One region of the Rahnella variigena genome, then DNA from elsewhere that is predicted to be linked to it. Evidence: predicted binding sites of a transcription regulator. Region 1 holds the regulator's gene; each other region holds the start of a gene.

Region 1 (3,176 bases):
CCAGGTCACTGCGGCGGCACAGACGCCCATGGCCTGTAAGAAACGCAGCGCCAGAAGGGCGCGCACGTTCTCGACCCAAATCACGCCCAGGCAGCCGACGGCAAACAGTGTCAGACCGAGCAGTAAAACCGGTTTGCGGCCAATGCGGTCTGACAGCGGTCCCCACAGCAATTGTCCGATGGCGAATCCGCCGAGAAAAATACTCAGGCTGGCGCTGATCATTCCCGGACTGGTCATCAGGCTAGTTTGCATTGCGCTGAACGCAGGAAGGTACATATCTGTGGCTAAAAAGCCGAGCATGCTCAGGCCAGCCAGATAGAGCATAAATCCAAAGGAGGGTTTCATTATTATCTCGTTAATTTATTTATTGCAGATGATTTGATGCAGGGATCTGTTCGGAGGCAGATTTTAACGCTTTGATAACAGCGTTGTGAAACGTTAATATTTGCACTCTGCTATCAAAAATATTGAAGGCTAAAATATGTGGTCAGAATACGCTCTGGAAGTCGTTGATGCGGTGGCAAGAACCGGAAGCTTCAGTGCGGCGGCACAGGATCTACATCGGGTGCCTTCTGCCATCAGCTATACCGTTCGTCAGCTCGAACAATGGCTGGCGGTGCCCTTGTTTGAACGTCGACACCGCGACGTCGTTTTAACGCCAGCGGGCAAAGTTTTCGTTGATGAAGCGCGGGTTCTGATAAAAAAAATGATAGCTACACGACGCCAGTGTCAGCAGGTTGCCAACGGCTGGCGGGGCGAGTTACGTATTGCTGTCGACAGAATTGTTAAACCGGCAAGAACCCGGCGTCTGGTGCTGGATTTCTATCGTCATTTTCCTGATACGGAACTGATTATTCATTCCGAAGTGTTTAATGGTGTGTGGGACGCACTGGTTGACGGACGTGCTGATGTGGCAATCGGTGCGACGCGGGCGATACCGGTTGGTGGTCGTTTCAGTTTTCGCGACATGGGGTTTATGGACTGGCACTGCGTGGTCAGCCCGCAGCATCCGCTGGCGCAGTTACCGGGTGCGCTCAGTGATGACCAGCTCAGGCCTTATCCCGCATTGTGTCTTGAAGATACCTCGCGGACGTTGCCCAAGCGTGATACCTGGACACTCGATAACCAGCGGCGTCTGGTTGTGCCGGACTGGACCTGCGCGCTTGAATGTCTGAGTGAAGGTTTATGTGTGGGAATGATGCCGGTACATCGCGTGAGCCATCGCATTGAGCAGCAGACATTGCAGGTTCTGGCGCTGGAGAATACCTTCCCTGACAGCCCGTGTTGCCTGACGTGGGACCAGAGTAATCCGTCACCTTCACTGGCGTGGTTGCTGGAATATATGGGTGATACAGAAACGATGAACCGTGAATGGTTGCGGGACTGAGAAATAAAACGCCTGCAAAAGCAGGCGTTATAAAAGATTAAAGGCAAACATTAACGGCGATAGTCACGGTACGGGCCATCGGCCACCGAACGACGCTCAACCAGTTTCGGATGCACCTCGATGGTCTGTGATTCTTCACGTTTGCTGACGATGCGGTCGAGCAACATAGTAAAGGCCATCTCACCCAACCGTTCTTTCGGCTGATGGACGGTCGTCAGTGCCGGAGAGAAGTACCGCGCATTACGCACGTTATCGTAACCAATCACCGAAATATCTTGCGGGACGCGCAATCCGAGTTCATCAGCGGCGCAAATTGCGCCCATCGCCATGACATCACCCCCGCAGAAGACGGCGGTGGGGCGTTGTTTCTGCATCAGAATCTTATGCATCGCCTGATAACCTGACTCCGGCTCGAAATCGCCCTGAACCACCCATTCTTCGCGAAGCGGGATATTGGCTTCCGTCAGCGCTTTGACAAAACCCTGGAAACGACCGCCGCCGGTGTTACGCGCCAGTTGTCCCGGGATCACGCCAATATCACGATGCCCGCGTTCGATCAGATAGCGTCCGGCCATATATCCGCCTTCGAAAGCATTGTCGATAATGCTGTCGGTGAAGTTTTTGCGCGCTTCGCCCCAGTCCATGACCACCATCGGAATCGAACGATACTCTTCAAGCATATTAAGTAATTCATCAGGGTATTCCGCGCACATGACCAGCAGACCATCGACGCGTTTTTGCGCCAGCATTTGCAGATAGGCCTGTTGTTTTTCCAGATTATTGTGCGAGTTACACAAGATCAGCGTATAGCCTTTGGAGAAGCAGCTGTTCTCGACGGCTTCAATCACCTCGGCGAAATAGGGCGCTTCACTGGAGGTTGCCAGCAGACCAATCGTCTTGGTGTTATTCACTTTAAGACTACGGGCTACGGCACTCGGCGAATAATGTAGCTCTTTAATGGCAAGCAGCACCGCTTCCCTGGTTTCTTCGGCGACGAAACGTGTTTTATTGATGACGTGCGACACGGTTGTAGTGGAAACGCCAGCGCGCTTTGCGACATCTTTAATCGTTGCCATGTAAAGAATGACTCCTGAACTTCCGTGCTTCAGCACGTTAGCATTATGTTAATCGTTTGCTTGCGCTGATTACACTGCGGACATCTAAAAGGGCAGTGTAATCATTGGGTGGATTCTTCAGAATGAGGCGTGAAATGCTCTCGGGTGAAATCGACCGGCACACAGGCGTGTTAACCGACAATTTTCTCTTATAATGCATGAAAGTGGAAGTAAAATTGTCATGTTCACATTTTCATTCAGCAGAAGATTTTAAAAGTGAATTATGCGAAAATGCGTTGGCACACATTTAGTGTGGCTAAAAGAAACGCCACAACTTGATCCGAAAGGGGGTTTGATGGACAGCAACCTGAAATTATCGTTGATCACCACGGTATGCGCTTTGCTCATGATTATCGCTTTCAGCTTCACGGCAGTGATGAACTAATCTGGCACTAAGACAGTAGTGAGACGCAACAAAAAAGGGCGATACCTTTCACAGGAATCGCCCTTTTCAATTTTACGCAGTGACCGTTACCGCCGATACTCTTCCCTGCAGAAACTCTTCGTTAAGTGCTATTCAATGGCTGATTAGCGAAACTTCAGACTTAACGAATTGTTTATTATCGGATTGTTTTTGGGGTCATTACCCGACGTGCGCCAACATAGTGGTCTTGCCAGTAATCATCGCCCAGTGAGGTGATTTTGATGTCTTCACCGGTTCTTGGCGACTGAAT
Region 2 (3,176 bases), 140 kb from region 1:
AACAGGCCGCCGATCGTATCCGCCAGTTAATGGAAAACGGCATGAGCAGCGGCGAAGCCATTGCGACCGTTGCAGAAGAAATTCGCGAAACGCATAAAGGCGACCGCGTAACCGTCATTTTTGATGACGAAGACGAATAAAACTGACTGACGGTTTGCGTCACTGCTTACGTCATGACAAAGAAAAACCGGACCCTTTTCAGGCGTCCGGTTTTTTTTCGTCTCAGCATTCTGAATCGTCTAGCCTTTAACAACCACCGCAGCGGCCGCTTTTTTCGCCTGTTCCACGGCGTCTTCAACATTGTCTGCAATCGCCAGCGCCACGCCCAGACGACGCTTACCGCTGATTTCCGGCTTGCCGAACAGACGAACCTGATTGTAGCCCGTCAGCGCATTTTCCAGACCGCTGAACGTGACGTTATTGCTGGTCAGTTCCGGCAGAATCACGGCAGATGCAGAAGGGCCGAACTGGCGGATTTTACCCACAGGCAGGCCGAGGAACGCGCGCACATGCAGCGCAAACTCGGACAGATCCTGAGAAATCAGCGTCACCATACCGGTGTCGTGCGGGCGAGGGGAGACTTCGCTGAAAATCACGTCATCGCCGCACACGAACAGCTCAACGCCGAACAGGCCTTTGCCGCCCAGCGCTTTCACCACTTTCTCCGCGATGTCTTTTGCACGCTGCAATGCCAGCTCAGTCATCTGCTGTGGCTGCCAGGATTCGCGGTAATCGCCGTCTTCCTGACGGTGTCCGATTGGCGCGCAGAAATGAATGCCATCAACAGCGCTGATGGTCAGTAAAGTGATTTCGAAATCAAACTTCACCAGTCCTTCAACAATCACGCGTCCGCCGCCTGCACGGCCGCCTTGCTGCGCGTAATCCCATGCGGTCTGCAACTGATCGGCGCTGCGGATCAGGCTCTGGCCTTTACCGGAAGAACTCATGACCGGCTTGATAATGCACGGATAACCGATGGCATCGACGGCCTGACGGAAAGCCGCTTCATTATCAGCGAACTGATACGTCGATGTCGGTAATTCCAGGGTTTCAGCGGCCAGACGGCGAATGCCTTCGCGGTTCATGGTGAGCCGGGTCGCTTCGGCGCAAGGCACCACGTTGTGGCCCTGTTTTTCCAGCTCAACCAGCATGCTGGTTGCGATGGCTTCGATTTCAGGCACGATAAAATCAGGGCGTTCACTTTCGATAACTGCTTTCAACGCGTCGCCGTCAAGCATGTTAATCACATGACTGCGATGAGCGACCTGCATCGCCGGTGCATCGGCGTAGCGGTCAACGGCGATCACTTCCAGGCCAAGACGCTGACATTCGATGGTCACTTCTTTACCCAGCTCGCCAGAGCCTAATAACATGACGCGGGTGGCGCCGGTGCGCAGTGCAGTACCAATGGTTAACATAGCTTCGTACCCAGATCTGTGATGAGTGAAAACAGGAATTTCGGCGCGCAGTATATCTGAAATAAACGGCGACGAAAACGATTGCGCGGCACGTCAGGTAAAATTCTCTGTGCAACAAAAATGTGTTTTACAGGATTTTTTTCAGCCTGTTTTCTGCTGTTTAAGGCAGCCGGTGAGCGTCTCTGTTATCATTTAGCCAAACCATGGCGTCAGGCTTCCTGCCGCTGCCCCGATTTTTGCCTCACATAAAGAGTTATCGCCTTGAGCACGCATTCCTTTTCTGCCCTGACATTGCCCGCTGAGCAACTTTCCAACCTGAATGAACTGGGTTACACCGAAATGACCCCGATTCAGGAAGCCTCTTTGCCTGCTATTCTGCAAGGTCAGGACGTTCGCGCTAAAGCCAAAACCGGCAGCGGTAAAACGGCCGCCTTTGGTATTGGTTTGCTGAACAGCATTACCGTTTCACAGTTTGTTGCTCAGGCGCTGGTGCTGTGTCCGACTCGTGAACTGGCCGATCAGGTCAGTAAAGAGTTACGTCGTCTGGCGCGATTTACCCAGAACATCAAAATTCTGACCCTGTGTGGCGGCCAGGCGATCGGGCCCCAGCTCGAATCCCTGGTCCATCCGCCGCACATTGTGGTGGGTACGCCGGGCCGTATTCAGGAACACCTGCGTAAAGGCACGCTCAAGCTCGACGAGCTGAAAGTGCTGGTGCTGGATGAAGCTGACCGCATGCTGGACATGGGCTTTAGTGAAGATATCGAGGATGTCGTCAGCTATACGCCGCAGGACCGCCAGACGTTGCTGTTCTCCGCGACCTATCCGGACGGCATTGAGCGCATCAGTTCCAAATTCCAGCGTCAGCCGCTGAAGGTTGAAATCGAAGGTGAAGATGACATTGCCGATATTCAGCAAATCTTCATTGAAGCCGGTAAGCAACAGCGTTTATCCCTGCTGGCTGCGGTGCTGTATCAGTATCAGCCAACGTCCTGCGTGGTGTTCTGTAATACCAAGCGTGACTGTCAGGATGTTTGTGATGACCTGAAAGCGAAAGGCATCAGCGCGCTGGCGCTGAATGGCGACCTTGAACAGCGTGATCGCGATCGCGTGCTGGTACGTTTCTCCAACGGCAGTTGCCGTGTGCTGGTAGCGACAGACGTGGCCGCGCGCGGGCTGGACATTAAACAGCTGGGACTGGTGATCAACTACGAGCTGTCTTTCGATCCGGAAGTTCACGTTCACCGCGTGGGGCGTACCGGCCGTGCAGGAACGAGCGGTCTGGCCGTCAGCCTGGTGACGCCGCAGGAAATGCCGCGTGTGACCGCGCTGGAAGATTATACCCGTCAGCGTTTCACCTGGCAGCCTGCTGCTCAGGCGCTGGCCGCAACGCCGGTGGCGCTGGATCCTGAAATGGCGACATTGTGTATTGATGGCGGCCGCAAAGCCAAAATCCGTCCCGGCGACATTCTCGGTGCGCTGACAGGCGATGCAGGACTAACCGCTGCTGAAGTCGGTAAAATCGATATGTTCCCGGTTCACGCCTATGTGGCGATCCGCCAGAAAAGCGCGAAGAAAGCATTGCAGCGTTTGCAGGAAGGGAAAATCAAAGGCAAAAACTGTAAGGCCATCATTTTACGATAAAGGCTTTGCGCTGATAATTTTACGTTAACGGCTTATCTTTGAATCGAACGTCATATTGTTAATGTTGTGTTATTGCCTTGTTGAGGATTATATTATCTAACGCAAGCGATGACC
Region 3 (3,176 bases), 1.8 Mb from region 1:
GATCGTACCGAACATCACGATGGTTGCGCCGCCCAGAACCGGTTCAGGAATATGTTGCACAAAACCCGCTACGGCAGGGAACAGCCCAAGGATGATCAGCATCAGAGCGACAACAAAACCGACATAGCGGCTTGCAACTCCGGTCAGCTGAATCACGCCGTTGTTTTGCCCGAAACATGAATTCGGGAAAGTGTTAAATACCGCAGACAGCATTGAGTTCAGGCCGTTTGCCAGAACACCGCCTTTGATGCGCTTCATATAGAGCGGGCCGCTGACCGGCTGCTCCGAAACGTCTGAGGTCGCGGTAATATCACCGATAGTTTCCAGCGACGTGACCATGAAAATCAGCATCAGCGGGATCAGCAGATTCCAGTCGAAGCCCAGACCGTAATACAGCGGCGTCGGTAAGGTTATCCAGTTTGTCTGTGTGGCTGGCGCGACGGAGGGCAACATCCCCATCATCCAGGCCGCCAGATAACCCACGGCCATGGCGATCACCAGAGATGCCACGCGCAGATAAGGGTTGCGCTGACGGTTCAGCAGAACAATCACCACCAGCACCACGGCAGCCAGCAACAGATTTTTCGGCGCGCCGAAAGTGTGATCACTCATGGCGGAGTAACCGCCGCCAATAGACGTCAGTCCGACCTGAATCAGTGACAGCCCGATAATCATCACCACGATGCCGGAAACCAGCGGCGTAATGATGCGGCGTGCGAGATGCAGGAAACGGGAAAGAATGATTTCAGTACAGGAAGCCAGCATCAGGGTGCCGAACAGCGCCGCCATCATGGTCGGGACATCGGCACCGCCATTTTTCAGCGCCATTCCGCCCATGATAAGCGGTGCCACAAAGTTAAAGCTGGTACCCTGAATGGAGAGTAAACCTGAACCGACAGGCCCCCAGGTTTTAATCTGCAAAATGGAAGCGAGGCCAGAGGCGAACAGCGACATGCTGATGATGTGCTGTGTGTCCTGCGCGGGTAAACCCAGGGCCTGGCAAATCAGCAATGCCGGTGTGATTACCGCAACAAACATCGCCAGCAAATGCTGACAGGCGGCAAATAACGTCTGAGGAAGTGGCGGACGATCTTCGAGGCGGTAAATCAGTTCACTTTTTTGCTGGCGTGAGAGGTCAGATGGCTGTGTTTCTTGTTCTGCGGTTTGCGAACTCATGTTGTGGCATTCCAATAAGCGGCAAAGCGGGCATTTTTATTGAAATTACCGACAAAAGCAATCGTTTGCTATCGGCAATTTTTGATGGGGAGTTTGGGTTAAGGGGAGATTTACGATCTGTTTTTCTTGCTTATCGCAGCTTTAATGACTTCTAATTCAGCCTCTGGGGAAATGATACTTAAATGAGATGTTTATAACTCAATAATATTTTTGGATATTTTTTTAAAATGGAGTTTTTCAATGATTCAACTCGACACCTACGGCACGCTCGTTGCCGCCACGTTGGTACTCCTTTTAGGACGAAAATGCGTCCAGTCGGTCAAATTTCTAAAGAAATACACTATTCCTGAGCCCGTTGCCGGCGGGTTACTGGTCGCTTTGCTGTTGCTGATTGCCAATCAGATGTTCGGATTGGAAATCGGCTTTGATATGTCCCTGAAAGAGCCCCTGATGCTGGCGTTCTTTGCGACAATTGGTTTGAATGCCAATCTTTCCAGCTTGCGTGCAGGCGGCAAATCTTTATTTCTTCTGGTCTTTGTCGTGATCGGCCTGTTACTGATGCAAAACGCCATCGGTATCGGGATGGCGAAAATGCTGGGGCTTGATCCGCTGATGGGGCTGCTGGCCGGTTCGATTACACTTTCTGGCGGTCACGGAACAGGTGCGGCGTGGAGCAAGCTGTTTATCGAACGTTATGGCTTTGAAAACGCGACGGAAGTTGCAATGGCCTGCGCGACCTTCGGCCTGGTGTTAGGTGGAATTATCGGCGGTCCCGTGGCGCGTTATCTGGTCAGCCATTCTTCAACACCAAACGGCACACCGGAAGATGCCGCCGATCCCAGCGCATTTGAAAAACCGACCATCGGGCGAATGATCACCCCGCTGGTGATGGTGGAAACGATCGCGCTGATCGCGATATGTCTGATGGCTGGAACTTACTTTGCCAGCCTGCTTCAGGGGTCTGCCTTCGAAATTCCGACATTTGTCTGTGTTCTGTTCGTGGGTGTGATCCTGAGCAACGTCATGGCGTGGCTCGGTTTTTATCGTGTTTTCGACCGGGCCGTTTCAGTACTGGGTAATGTCAGCCTGTCATTGTTCCTGGCGATGGCACTGATGAGTCTGAAACTGTGGGAAATGGCGTCACTGGCTTTGCCGATGATGGCAATCCTCATCGTACAGACCATCGCGATGGCGCTTTACGCGATTTTCGTAACGTATCGCGTAATGGGCAAAAACTATGATGCCGCGGTACTGGCTGCCGGACATTGTGGCTTCGGGTTGGGTGCAACGCCGACGGCGATTGCAAATATGCAGGCGATCACCAACCAGTTTGGTCCTTCGCATCTGGCCTTCCTGGTTGTGCCGATGGTCGGTGCATTCTTCATTGATATTGCGAATGCGATCGTCATTAAACTGTATCTGATGCTGCCAATATTCCCGGCTTTCAGTTAAAAAAACAGGCACAGAAGTTTCGCTTCTGTGCCTGCCTTTCCTTCTGATTTATCGCTTACTGTGCTGCCTTTTCCGTAAACACCTCTTCCGCTTCAGCGGCTTTCTCCTGCGCCATCAGCTGTTTTTCATAAACCTTGAAAAACGGATAGTAAATCACCATCGAAAGCGCCATCAGCATGACGACCAGAATCGACACTTTGAAATCCCAGCCCATTGCCCAGGCTGCGCCAATCGGCGCCGGAGATGTCCAGGGAACCAGTGAAATCATATGCGGCAGAAGATCGGTTTTAACCGCAGTGTAGGCAATGACGGCATTCACCATCGGTGCCAGAAGGAAGGGGATGAAAAATACCGGGTTCATAACAATTGGCGTGCCGAAGATCACCGGCTCATTGATGTTAAAGCAGCTGGGAACCAGACTGAGTTTGCCCATTGTGCGCAGATGCGCCGACTTGCTGCGACAAAACAGCAACACCAGCCCGATGGTTGCGCCGGAGCCGCCGATAACGATCAGGAAATTCCAGAAAGCCTCAGTCATGATGTGCGTC
Region 4 (3,176 bases), 1.1 Mb from region 1:
GATGATGCAGTTGTCGTTTTTATCACGCACCACTTCCATCTCGTACTCTTTCCAGCCAATCAGCGACTCATCAATCAGCAGCTCTTTGGTTGGGGAAAGATCCAGACCGCGTTCGCAAATCTCTTCAAACTCTTCACGGTTGTACGCGATACCGCCACCGGTGCCGCCCATGGTGAAGGAAGGACGAATGATGCACGGGAAGCCAACATCAGCGGCAACCGCCAGCGCTTCTTCCATGGTGTGTGCGATACCGGAACGTGCGGTGTCGAGGCCGATTTTTTTCATCGCCACGTCGAAACGGCGACGGTCTTCCGCTTTATCAATCGCATCGGCGGTCGCACCAATCATGGTCACGCCGAATTCTTCCAGCACGCCCTGACGTTCCAGTTCCAGCGCACAGTTCAGTGCGGTCTGGCCGCCCATGGTTGGCAGCACGGCATCCGGACGTTCTTTCTCGATAATCTTGCGCACCACTTCCCAGTGAATTGGCTCGATGTAAGTCGCATCGGCCATTTCCGGGTCAGTCATGATGGTCGCAGGGTTGGAGTTCACCAGAATGACGCGGTAACCCTCTTCACGCAGCGCCTTACACGCCTGCGCACCCGAGTAGTCAAATTCACAAGCCTGGCCGATAACAATCGGGCCGGCGCCCAGGATCAGGATGCTTTTTATGTCTGTACGTTTTGGCATTTTTTCTTGCTCCTGATTTATTTGCCTGTAAGAGTGGCGTCGTTTTTATTGGTAGCGCGAAAAGCTTCGATCAGTTCGATGAAGTGGTCGAACAGCGGTGCCGCATCGTGCGGGCCCGGACTGGCTTCAGGGTGCCCCTGGAAGCTGAACGCCGCTTTATCAGTGCGATGAATTCCCTGCACCGTGTGGTCGAACAGTGATTTGTGGGTCACGCGCAGGTTGGCAGGCAGACCGGTTTCATCAACCGCAAAACCGTGGTTCTGCGCGGTGATCATCACGATATCTTTATCGATATCTTTTACCGGGTGGTTACCGCCGTGGTGGCCGAGCTTCATTTTTACGGTCTTCGCGCCGCTGGCCAGTGCCAGTAACTGGTGGCCGAGACAGATGCCGAATACCGGAATGTCAGTTTCCAGGAAGGATTTGATCGCCGCGATCGCGTAATCACATGGCTCCGGGTCACCCGGGCCGTTGGACAGGAAAATACCGTCCGGATTCATCTTCAGCACTTCTTCTGCAGGCGTTTGCGCAGGAACCACTGTCAGGCGGCAACCGCGATCCACCAGCATGCGCAGGATATTACGCTTCGCGCCGTAGTCGTAAGCCACCACGTGGAATGGCAGTTCTTCAGATTTCTTCGCTTCCGGCAGTTCGCCTTCCAGCGTCCAGCTGCCTTGCTGCCAGCTGTAGGATTCTGTCGTCGTCACTTCTTTCGCCAGATCCATCCCTTTCAGCCCCGGGAATGCTTTGGCTTTTTGCAGCGCCAGTTCAGCATCCGGTGAATCGCCCGCAATGATGCAGCCGTTCTGTGCGCCTTTTTCACGTAACAGGCGGGTCAGTTTGCGGGTATCAATATCGGCGATGGCAACGATGTTGTTGCGCTTGAGATAATCAGAGAGGTTTTCTTCACTGCGGTAATTGCTGGCAATCAGAGGTAAATCGCGAATGACCAGGCCTTGAGCGTGTACTGCGGAGGATTCTGCATCAGCGGCGTTAGTGCCGACATTACCGATATGGGGATAAGTGAGAGTGACAATCTGGCGGGAATAGGAAGGATCAGTGAGGATTTCTTGATAACCGGTCATCGACGTATTGAAGACCACTTCCCCCACTGCCGACCCTTCTGCCCCGATGGCCCGACCGTGGAATTGGGTTCCGTCTTCCAGAACCAATAGCGCTGACTTTATCAAAGCATCCTCCAAGAATAATAAATCACAATATCTGCATATTAATTCAGATAACCCGATCTAAATCAATGCAAAAATCGCTCCCAAAGGCAATTTTTGGCAAATTGCGCGCATTCTAATGATGGCAGTACGGTTTGTCTACCAAAAGCACCAATATTTCTCTTCTTTTCGTACAACTCAGAGAAAAGGCTCTCTGACTGGCATAAAAATAGTGACTAAGTCGTCATAGTAACCGTTTGCGGGAGAGGATGTGTGGAAAATGACGAGAAAAGGGGAATTGTTACAGAACCGGAGAGTGGTCGCGTTCAAAAAACATGCAATACATCAGATAAAACCAGTGAAAACACTATAAAAATGAGAACACACAGATAAAAATAAGCGAAACACTTATTTTTTAATAAAAAGAGAAGGGCAATCAAGGAACTGCCCTTTTATCAAAACATTATGACCAAAACAACCACATCACATCTAAATCATCTTTTACAAATCGTCTAAACCAAGCACGTCGCGCATGTCATAAAGACCGGTTTTATGTGAGTAAAGCCACTTACCCGCACGAACAGCGCCATTTGCGAATGTCATGCGGCTGGAAGCCTTGTGCGTTATCTCAACGCGCTCACCGATATCTGCAAACATCGCGGTGTGTTCACCGACGATATCGCCTGCACGAATCGTGGCAAAACCAATACTCTTTGGATCACGTTCACCGGTATAACCTTCACGGGCATACACCGCGCACTCTTTGAGATCACGGCCTAATGCACCGGCAATCGCTTCACCCATCGCCAGTGCTGTACCTGATGGTGCATCAACTTTATGACGGTGGTGCGCTTCCACGATTTCAATATCCGTGTAATCGCCCATGACTTTGGCCGCCTTTTCCAGCAGCTTGAGGACAACATTCACGCCAACGCTGAAGTTGGCGGCAAAAACGACAGGAATGATCTCCGAAGCCTGCTTAATTGCGGCCTTACCGGCATCATCAAAGCCCGTGGTCCCGATAATCATGCCTTTATGGTGCTTCTGGCAAAATTCCAGATGCGCCAGCGTGCCTTCCGGACGGGTGAAGTCGATCAAAATATCGAAGTCATTCGTCACAGCATCCAGATTGTCATGCACTTTAATGCCCATAGTACCGACACCGGCCAGTTCACCCGCATCGGCACCCACTAAGGAAGAGCCCGAACGTTCCAGCGCTGCGCCCAACACCACACCATCGGCATCGGATACGGCCTGAATCAGCTGCCGGCCCATGCGGCCACCTGCGCCAACAATGGCCATGCGAATATCAGCGTTACT

Evidence for each region. Region 1 encodes PurR, which represses purine synthesis genes. Its sites were predicted from a motif close to CANGCAAACGTTTGCNTG; they were not measured.
Region 2: purT (formate-dependent phosphoribosylglycinamide formyltransferase) is a predicted target of PurR. The motif match lies at 1,489-1,506, and genes of this name have one in related genera.
Region 3: CKQ54_RS03630 (nucleobase:cation symporter-2 family protein) is a predicted target of PurR. The motif match lies at 1,231-1,248, and genes of this name have one in related genera.
Region 4: carA (glutamine-hydrolyzing carbamoyl-phosphate synthase small subunit) is a predicted target of PurR. The motif match lies at 2,103-2,120, and genes of this name have one in related genera.

What each region holds. Positions count from the first base shown of each region.
Region 1 covers NZ_NSDJ01000001.1:2,544,273-2,547,448, forward strand. Annotated here, with positions in the region: gene punC (purine nucleoside transporter PunC) at 1-345, opposite strand, end outside; gene punR (DNA-binding transcriptional activator PunR) at 482-1,387, shown strand; gene purR (HTH-type transcriptional repressor PurR) at 1,438-2,463, opposite strand; gene cydH (cytochrome bd-I oxidase subunit CydH) at 2,798-2,887, shown strand; gene CKQ54_RS11930 (C40 family peptidase) at 3,063-3,176, opposite strand, start outside.
Region 2 covers NZ_NSDJ01000001.1:2,407,936-2,411,111, forward strand. Annotated here, with positions in the region: gene CKQ54_RS11225 (YoaH family protein) at 1-140, shown strand, start outside; gene purT (formate-dependent phosphoribosylglycinamide formyltransferase) at 240-1,418, opposite strand; gene dbpA (ATP-dependent RNA helicase DbpA) at 1,680-3,062, shown strand.
Region 3 covers NZ_NSDJ01000001.1:785,603-788,778, forward strand. Annotated here, with positions in the region: gene CKQ54_RS03630 (nucleobase:cation symporter-2 family protein) at 1-1,176, opposite strand, end outside; gene gltS (sodium/glutamate symporter) at 1,417-2,628, shown strand; gene CKQ54_RS03640 (PTS sugar transporter subunit IIC) at 2,684-3,176, opposite strand, start outside.
Region 4 covers NZ_NSDJ01000001.1:1,449,201-1,452,376, reverse strand. Annotated here, with positions in the region: gene carB (carbamoyl-phosphate synthase large subunit) at 1-690, opposite strand, end outside; gene carA (glutamine-hydrolyzing carbamoyl-phosphate synthase small subunit) at 708-1,880, opposite strand; gene dapB (4-hydroxy-tetrahydrodipicolinate reductase) at 2,358-3,176, opposite strand, start outside.